Regions from separate parts of the Psychrobacillus sp. NPDC096426 genome, predicted to be linked through region 1. Evidence: riboswitches for the same ligand, from Rfam matches in the RefSeq annotation. Region 1 holds a riboswitch; the other holds the start of a gene.
What was found. Region 1 has a riboswitch for preQ1 ahead of queF (preQ(1) synthase). Riboswitches for the same ligand answer to the same signal wherever they lie in the genome.
Positions count from the first base shown of each region.

Region 2: it holds a riboswitch for preQ1, as region 1 does, so the genes downstream of both, ACIQYS_RS11580 (QueT transporter family protein) here and queF (preQ(1) synthase) in region 1, are expected to answer to the same signal.

Region 1 covers NZ_JBIWEX010000047.1:1,639-5,206, reverse strand. The annotation lists gene queC (7-cyano-7-deazaguanine synthase QueC) at 1-463, opposite strand, end outside; PreQ1 riboswitch class I at 515-558, opposite strand; gene queF (preQ(1) synthase) at 578-1,078, opposite strand; PreQ1 riboswitch class I at 1,206-1,252, opposite strand; gene phnE (phosphonate ABC transporter, permease protein PhnE) at 1,373-2,182, opposite strand; gene phnE (phosphonate ABC transporter, permease protein PhnE) at 2,195-3,010, opposite strand; gene phnC (phosphonate ABC transporter ATP-binding protein) at 3,003-3,568, opposite strand, start outside.
Region 2 covers NZ_JBIWEX010000012.1:7,136-10,703, forward strand. The annotation lists gene ACIQYS_RS11570 (DUF3006 domain-containing protein) at 1-141, opposite strand, end outside; gene ACIQYS_RS11575 (MBL fold metallo-hydrolase) at 128-1,318, opposite strand; PreQ1 riboswitch class I at 1,454-1,498, shown strand; gene ACIQYS_RS11580 (QueT transporter family protein) at 1,506-1,997, shown strand; gene ACIQYS_RS11585 (glycine betaine ABC transporter substrate-binding protein) at 2,041-2,934, opposite strand; gene ACIQYS_RS11590 (ABC transporter permease) at 2,941-3,568, opposite strand, start outside.

The DNA.
Region 1 (3,568 bases):
TCACAAAGGTAGCGTCCATCGCTAAATTTAACGTTACGTTTAAGGATTTAACAAACATATCTCGGCAATCGGGATATCCGCTAAAATCCGTTTCACAAACACCAGTTACAATATGCTTGGCTCCTACTTGACTCGCCAAAACACCTGCAAATGAAAGAAAAAGTAGATTCCGCCCGGGTACAAAAGTCGAAGGTAGCCCCCCTTCTTCACCGTCCTCTACCTCTATGTCATCTCGAGTCAATGCATTCGGTGCAAGTTGATTCAAAAGGGACATATCCAAAATATGATGCTTAATACCAAGTTCCTCTGTTATTGCTTTCGCACACTCAATTTCAAGACGATGCCTTTGCCCATAATCGAAAGTCACTGCCTCAATCTCTTTGAAACGTTCTTTTGCCCAGAACAGACAAGTCGTGCTGTCCTGACCCCCGCTAAACACAATGATTGCTTTTTCCTGCTTCATCTATAAAACTCCCTTATAACGAAAAAACGGCACCCTAAAAAGAATGCCGTTTTCTTCTTAGTTTTTTAAAGAGGGTAGCTAAAAACCTCTTCCTTCATCACGCGGACTATTCAATTATCGATTATCTATTTTTTCAGGGTAAAGATCATGATTCATCAAACGATAATTTGCCATCTCTTCATATTTAGTACCTGGTCTTCCGTAATTGCACCACGGATCAATGGAAATTCCACCACGCGGAGTGAACTTGCCCCAAACTTCAATATACCTTGGATCCAGTAATTTAATTAAATCGTTCATGATAATGTTGACACAATCTTCATGGAAATCGCCATGGTTTCTAAAACTAAACAAATATAACTTTAGTGATTTACTCTCTACTATTTTTTTATCCGGTATGTACGATATGTACATCGTTGCGAAATCAGGCTGTTGTGTAATCGGACATAAACTAGTGAACTCTGGACAATTAAATTTCACGAAATAATCACGATTAGAATGCAGACTATCTACCGACTCCAATACTTCCGGTGCATACTCAAATGAATATTGAGTTCCCTGATTACCTAACAAAGTCAAATCCTTCAAACCTTCTTCTTGGCTTCTGCCAGACATAATAAAAACCTCCCTGTAAAATGTTTCCCAACACTTTTAAGAGAGGCTAGACCAATGATTCTATTCCAAACTTTTGGATATTACATAAAAAAAGCCATGTCCAAATATGGACATGGCGAAAAGTCATGTATCCATAGTTTTTTATAGAGGGTATCAGCTATGAACCTCTCCCGATTAAGTCGGGTACTTATCTATATTATAGAATACTTTGGAAAACGTCAAATAGACATTTATATTTAAATGGTCGTATCGCTTTAAGATGAAACGACTCCGCTGTATGTATCCTCTGCTAATCTAATATCCTCTTACTAGTTTATTTCGAATTTTGTTGGATATAAATTCAACGATTAGTATCAGGAGTACTAACCCAATTAAAATAGACCCAACTTCCTCCCAGCGATAGGATCTCATTGCAAAGATGAGTGGTGCGCCGATTCCTCCAGCACCAACTAGTCCTAATACAGATGCATCGCGTAAATTCATGTCAAATCGATAAATAACAATAGATAAAAACATGGCAAATAATTGTGGGATAATGCCATAACGGATCTTTTCAAACATTGTACAACCAATGGATGTCATCGATTCTAAGACGCTAGTATCTAAGTCTTCAATAACATCTGCGTATAGTTTCGATAGCATTCCTATGGATGTTAATGACATCGTTAAAACTCCCGCAAATGGGCCTGGACCAGTTACACGAATAAACATTAATCCGTAAATAATTGCTGGAATTGTACGTATGCCAATCAATAATATTTTCGTCACAAAGGCAAGCGGCTTTGGCACAACATTGGAAGCTGATAGAAAAGCTAGTGGAATTGCTAAAATAGCGCCAATAATTGTTCCTAAAAAGGCAATAGCCATTGTTTCAATGAGTAAGTAAGCGACACCTTTTTCCGTAAAGTTAAGGAGTAAATCTAAATCTGGGTGTAAAATACCAGCTATAATATTTTTCGCAATCGTTAAGCCACTTGCCCCCATATTATTCAGTTGAATCGCTGAAAGCGACCAAATAAATAATATAAAAACAATAATGAAAATCCATGTAATATATTGATAATTCTTCTTTTCTGACAGCAGTTGCTTTTCAATAGCATTCATACAATTTCCTCCTTAAACTAACTTCTTTCTGAAATGTTCACTTATGTTTTCGATGATGAATACTGTAATGGCAAGCATGAGCAGAATTATGCCGACATTTGCATAATTTCGCCAGCCGATTCCCTCATTTAATAGAAGACCAATACCACCTGCACCTACATATCCTAAAATCGAGGCATAACGAACGTTCCCTTCAAAGCAGAATAAAGAAGTGGATAAATAGTTGGGCAAAACTTGGGGAAATATTGCGTATCGAAATGCTTGAATCCGAGTCAAACCCATCGACTCCATCGCTTCATATGCGTCCATATTCGCATTTTCAATTTGCTCATACAACAGCTTTGCAACATACGCAATCGTAAATAAAAAAATTGCAACAGTACCTGCCATCGTACCTAAACCAAATATAAATGTTGCAATAAGTGCTGCTACTAAAGTTGGCAAAGTTCGAAGAATACTTAGTAAAAATTTAACGATAGAAACGACTATCGGACTTTTAATAATATTGGAGGAAGCTAGAATAGCAACAGGTAACGCTACAGCTGCCCCTAACACTGAACCAAGTAATGACATCTTTATTGTGTCCATTAATGGTTGCCAAAGCTTAGGGGTGTATTCCCAGTTCGGGGGAATCATTTGATCTAAGATGAAGAAAAACTCTTTGATTCTTTTCACTATTACTTCCATACTAAATCCTGTAATACGGACCGAAATGATTGTAGCGATGAGCAATATTAATAGTATCAACGGGGTGTAAGATCTTTTTTCCAAAACTACTTTTCCGTTAGGTAATATGATTTTCTTCGGAACAAATATTTTGTCAAACATGATTCATCTGTGCCCCTTCTTCACTAACTTCACTCGATTGTGCACGTCCATAAATGTGATCTAACACGCTTTGATCCACCATAGAAGACTTCCCATCAAAGACTACTTCACCTTTTCTGATGCCGATAATACGATCTGCATATTCTAATGCTAAGTCGACATGGTGAATATTCATGATAACTGTAATATTCATTTCTTGATTAATTTTTTTAAAATCATCCATAACTTGACCCGCTGTTACAGGGTCTAATGAAGCTACAGGCTCATCTGCTAAAATAATATCGGGATTTTGTGCTAAAGTTCGCGCGAGTGCCACTCGTTGCTGCTGTCCGCCTGATAGTTGGTCTACTCGTGTATATGCTTTATCCAAAATGCCTACTTGATCGAGTGCAGTTAAAGCTTGCATTTTTTGTTGTTTCGTAAATATACCGGAGATTTTACGCCAAAGAGGCAGATCAGGTACGAAGGAAACTAGGACATTTTTCAATACCGTTGTACGTGTAACAAGATTAAAAGATTGAAAAATCATGCCTATATTTCTTCTAAATTGGCGAACTT
Region 2 (3,568 bases), on a different contig from region 1:
GATCAGGACAATATCACCTTCTTTTATCCCTTCATCTAGTTCAGAAATAGGGATATGCAGTGTTTCTGTTTCACCCGGATATTTTAAAAACACTGCGAGCTCTCCTTCTACTCGATCGAGTGTGTATCTATTTGAGTTCACTCATCACTACCCCTTTCTCATTTAACAACTGTGCTGCATCTCCATCGTTATTCCACATTTGTCTATTCGTCCATTTCAAATGTCGTTCGTCTTCTTTCGCATTCGGACCACTCGTAATATAAATGGTTTCCCCGGCCTCGATAGATATATTCGGAAAATTATACACTTGATTGCCCGCAACGGAAACCAACTGCCATCCCTCTAAATTTACTACTCCATCCCCTTGATTTGTAATACCAACAGTTTCTTCCCGTAAATCTTTCTCCGAAATAAAAAGTGGTGTTTCCGCTACATTTCCCTGTTCATTAGGAAGATAATCCTTGGAAACAGTATATCCTCTTCCATCTGTTGTCACTATAATGTTTCCTAACTCTGCTGTGCTATAAATCTCCGAATTCGCTTTTTTCAATCTAGTCACTACTACTGGGGTAGGATGACCATATATATTATTTTCTCCATAACTTAAAATCGTTACTTCCGGTTGAACCGCACGAATAAAAGCATCCGAGCTACTCGTATCCGAACCATGATGTCCTGCTTTTAAAACAGTAGACTTCAAGTTATAATCGTTTATCATGCTTTTCTCCACACCAGCATCAGCGTCCCCGGTTAATAAAAATGACACATCCTCATATTGTACCTTTAACACAATGGAAGCTTCATTATTATCCTTGGCATCTTCCCCCGTATTCAATACAGTAATTTCTACATTTGAATCTAAATGGATCGTATCACCTTTATTCGGCACAATAAACGGGATATGCTTGTCCAAAATAAGCTGTAACATTGTTTCATACGTCTCGGTCGTATGCTCTTTTCCAGAATCTAAGAAGTTTTTAATCTCTACGGAATTTAACACTGCAAGCAGTCCACCAATATGGTCAGCATCGGGATGAGTCGCTACAACATAATCTAACTTTTCCACTCCCTGTTGCTGCAAGTAAGTCACTACATCCTTCCCTGCTTCTTTCTTCCCTCCATCGACAAGCATATTTTTTCCTTCTGGAGATTGAATAAGAATAGAATCCCCTTGCCCAACGTCTATAAAATGAACGCTCATTTCTGTTGTGTTATTTGTTTCTACTTTCGTTTCTTGATTAGGTGCTGGCATTTCTATCGTGCAACCAAATGTCACGAAAATCAAAAATGCACTGATGACTGATATTATCTTTTTCATTTTATACCTTCCTTTTTTTACGTTGCTCCTATTTTATCATAGAGAAATTCATATTCAGACGGTCCATTTGAAGAATTTCAAACTTTCCTTGACAAATGTCCTATGACTGTCATATAATTATCAATTGTGATTACAAATTACGTGGTTCGAGAACCTCCCACGAAAAAAAACTAAGGAGAAATGAATAATGAAAACAAGAACTCTTGCAATAAGTGGTATTATTGCAGCTTTATATGTTGCGGTTTCGCTTCTAATTGCACCTTTCGCATTTGGTGCAGTACAATTTCGTATTGCTGAAATGTTCAATCATCTGATTGTCTTTAACAAAAAGTATGTTTTTGGAATTGTACTTGGTGTATTTGTAACGAATTTATTTTCCCCACTTGGCTTGTATGACTTAACTTTTGGGGTAGCACATTCGATCATTACCTTGTCGATCACTATTTTTGCATCCAGGTATATAAAAGGATATCTAGGACGTATGATTTTTAATACGCTCATCTTCACATTCATGATGTTCATCATTGCATTCGAATTGAAGCTCGCAATCATAGACATTCCTGATACTTTCCTATATCTTTGGTTAACAGTTGCAATTGGTGAATTTGTTGTATTAGCAGTAGGTATTCCATTTATTGCTGCTTTAAATAAGCGATTAAATTTTAAAGCTATGATTTAAATAATTTGCACCCGATTCTAACTAGAACCGGGTGCTTTTTTAGTTATTTATCAATCAAACCTTTCTCCACTAAGAAATCATGGGCAACATCTTCCGCTTTTTTTCCGTCAATATCCACTTTTGCATTCATCTTTAACATATCCTCTTCCGAAATTTTTCCTGCTAATTCGTTTAATACTTTTTCTAGCTCTGGAAACTTTTCTAGTGTCTCTAAACGTACTACTGGTGCTGCATCATACTTAGGGAAAAATCCTAAATCATCCGTTGTTGTTTGTAATTCAAATCGTTCAATACGCCCATCTGTTGTAAAAGCTGGAATTACATCCACATCCCCATTTTTTACTGCCTCATACATCAAGTTTGGATCCAGACTTTTCGTTTCCGTGAATGTGAAGGGATAGGAGTTAATTAGGTCATCAAATCCATCTCCTTGCCGTTCATAAAAAGCATGAGGGGCACCGAACACCATATTACCAAACCTAGAGACTTCCACAAGATCCGAATAAGTCTTTGCGTCATAATCTTTGTCTTTGGCATAAGCCAATGTATACGTATTTTCAAACCCCAGTGGACTTAACCAAGTTGCTTGAAACTGTTCTTCATACCCTTTTTTCACTCGTTCTAGCACATTTTCTGAGCTTTCTCCTACTTCCGATGACTCTTTTAGCACATCCTTTAATCCTGTACCCGTGTACTCTACATATAAGTCAATATCACCTTTCTCAAGTGCTGGAGTCATTATCGCCACTTCTCCGAGTCCTTCTTTATACTTCACTTGATAATCCGTACGCTCTTCAATATATTGACCTAAAATTTGCGGTAATATATATTGTTCTGTCCAAGGCTTTCCACTTATTACGAGTGTCTCCCCCGAGTTCGAACAAGCACCTAGTAATACGACCGCTACAATCCCAATCATGACGAACATTTTCTTCATTCCTCATCATCCCCTTGTATTTAATCCTTTTGGTGTCGCTTTTTTCTCAATCCATTTCAAAGCAAGGTCAAACAAAATGGCTAATAAAGCAACAGGCAATGCCCCTGCTAAGACGAGCGCATTATTATATGATTGTAAACCTCTATAAATAACATCGCCTAACCCACCTGCTCCAACAAAAGTCGCAAGTGTCGCAATTCCAACCGTCAGAACGGTAGCTGTTCGAATACCTGCCATGATAAATGGTAAGGCGAGCGGAAACTCAATCTGCCGTAACAATTGACTTGTCGTCATCCCCATTCCACGCCCTGCTTCAATAATAGAATCATCGATTGTTGTAATGCCTGTATATGTATTTCGTAAAATAGGTAAAAGTGCATAAATAATTAAGGCGATCAATGCAGTCATCGTTCCTATTCCAATGAGTGGCACTAGAAATCCAAACAACGCTAGACTAGGAATTGTTTGAAAAACGGCAGTCACCCCAATAATCGGTTCCGCAAATTTTCGATATCTTGCCACGAAAATCCCTAAAGGTAAGGCGATACCAATGCCTATCGCTAAGGCAATAAACGATAAATAAATATGTTGTAAAAATGCCTCCTGTATTAAATCAGATCTACTTTGAATCGTG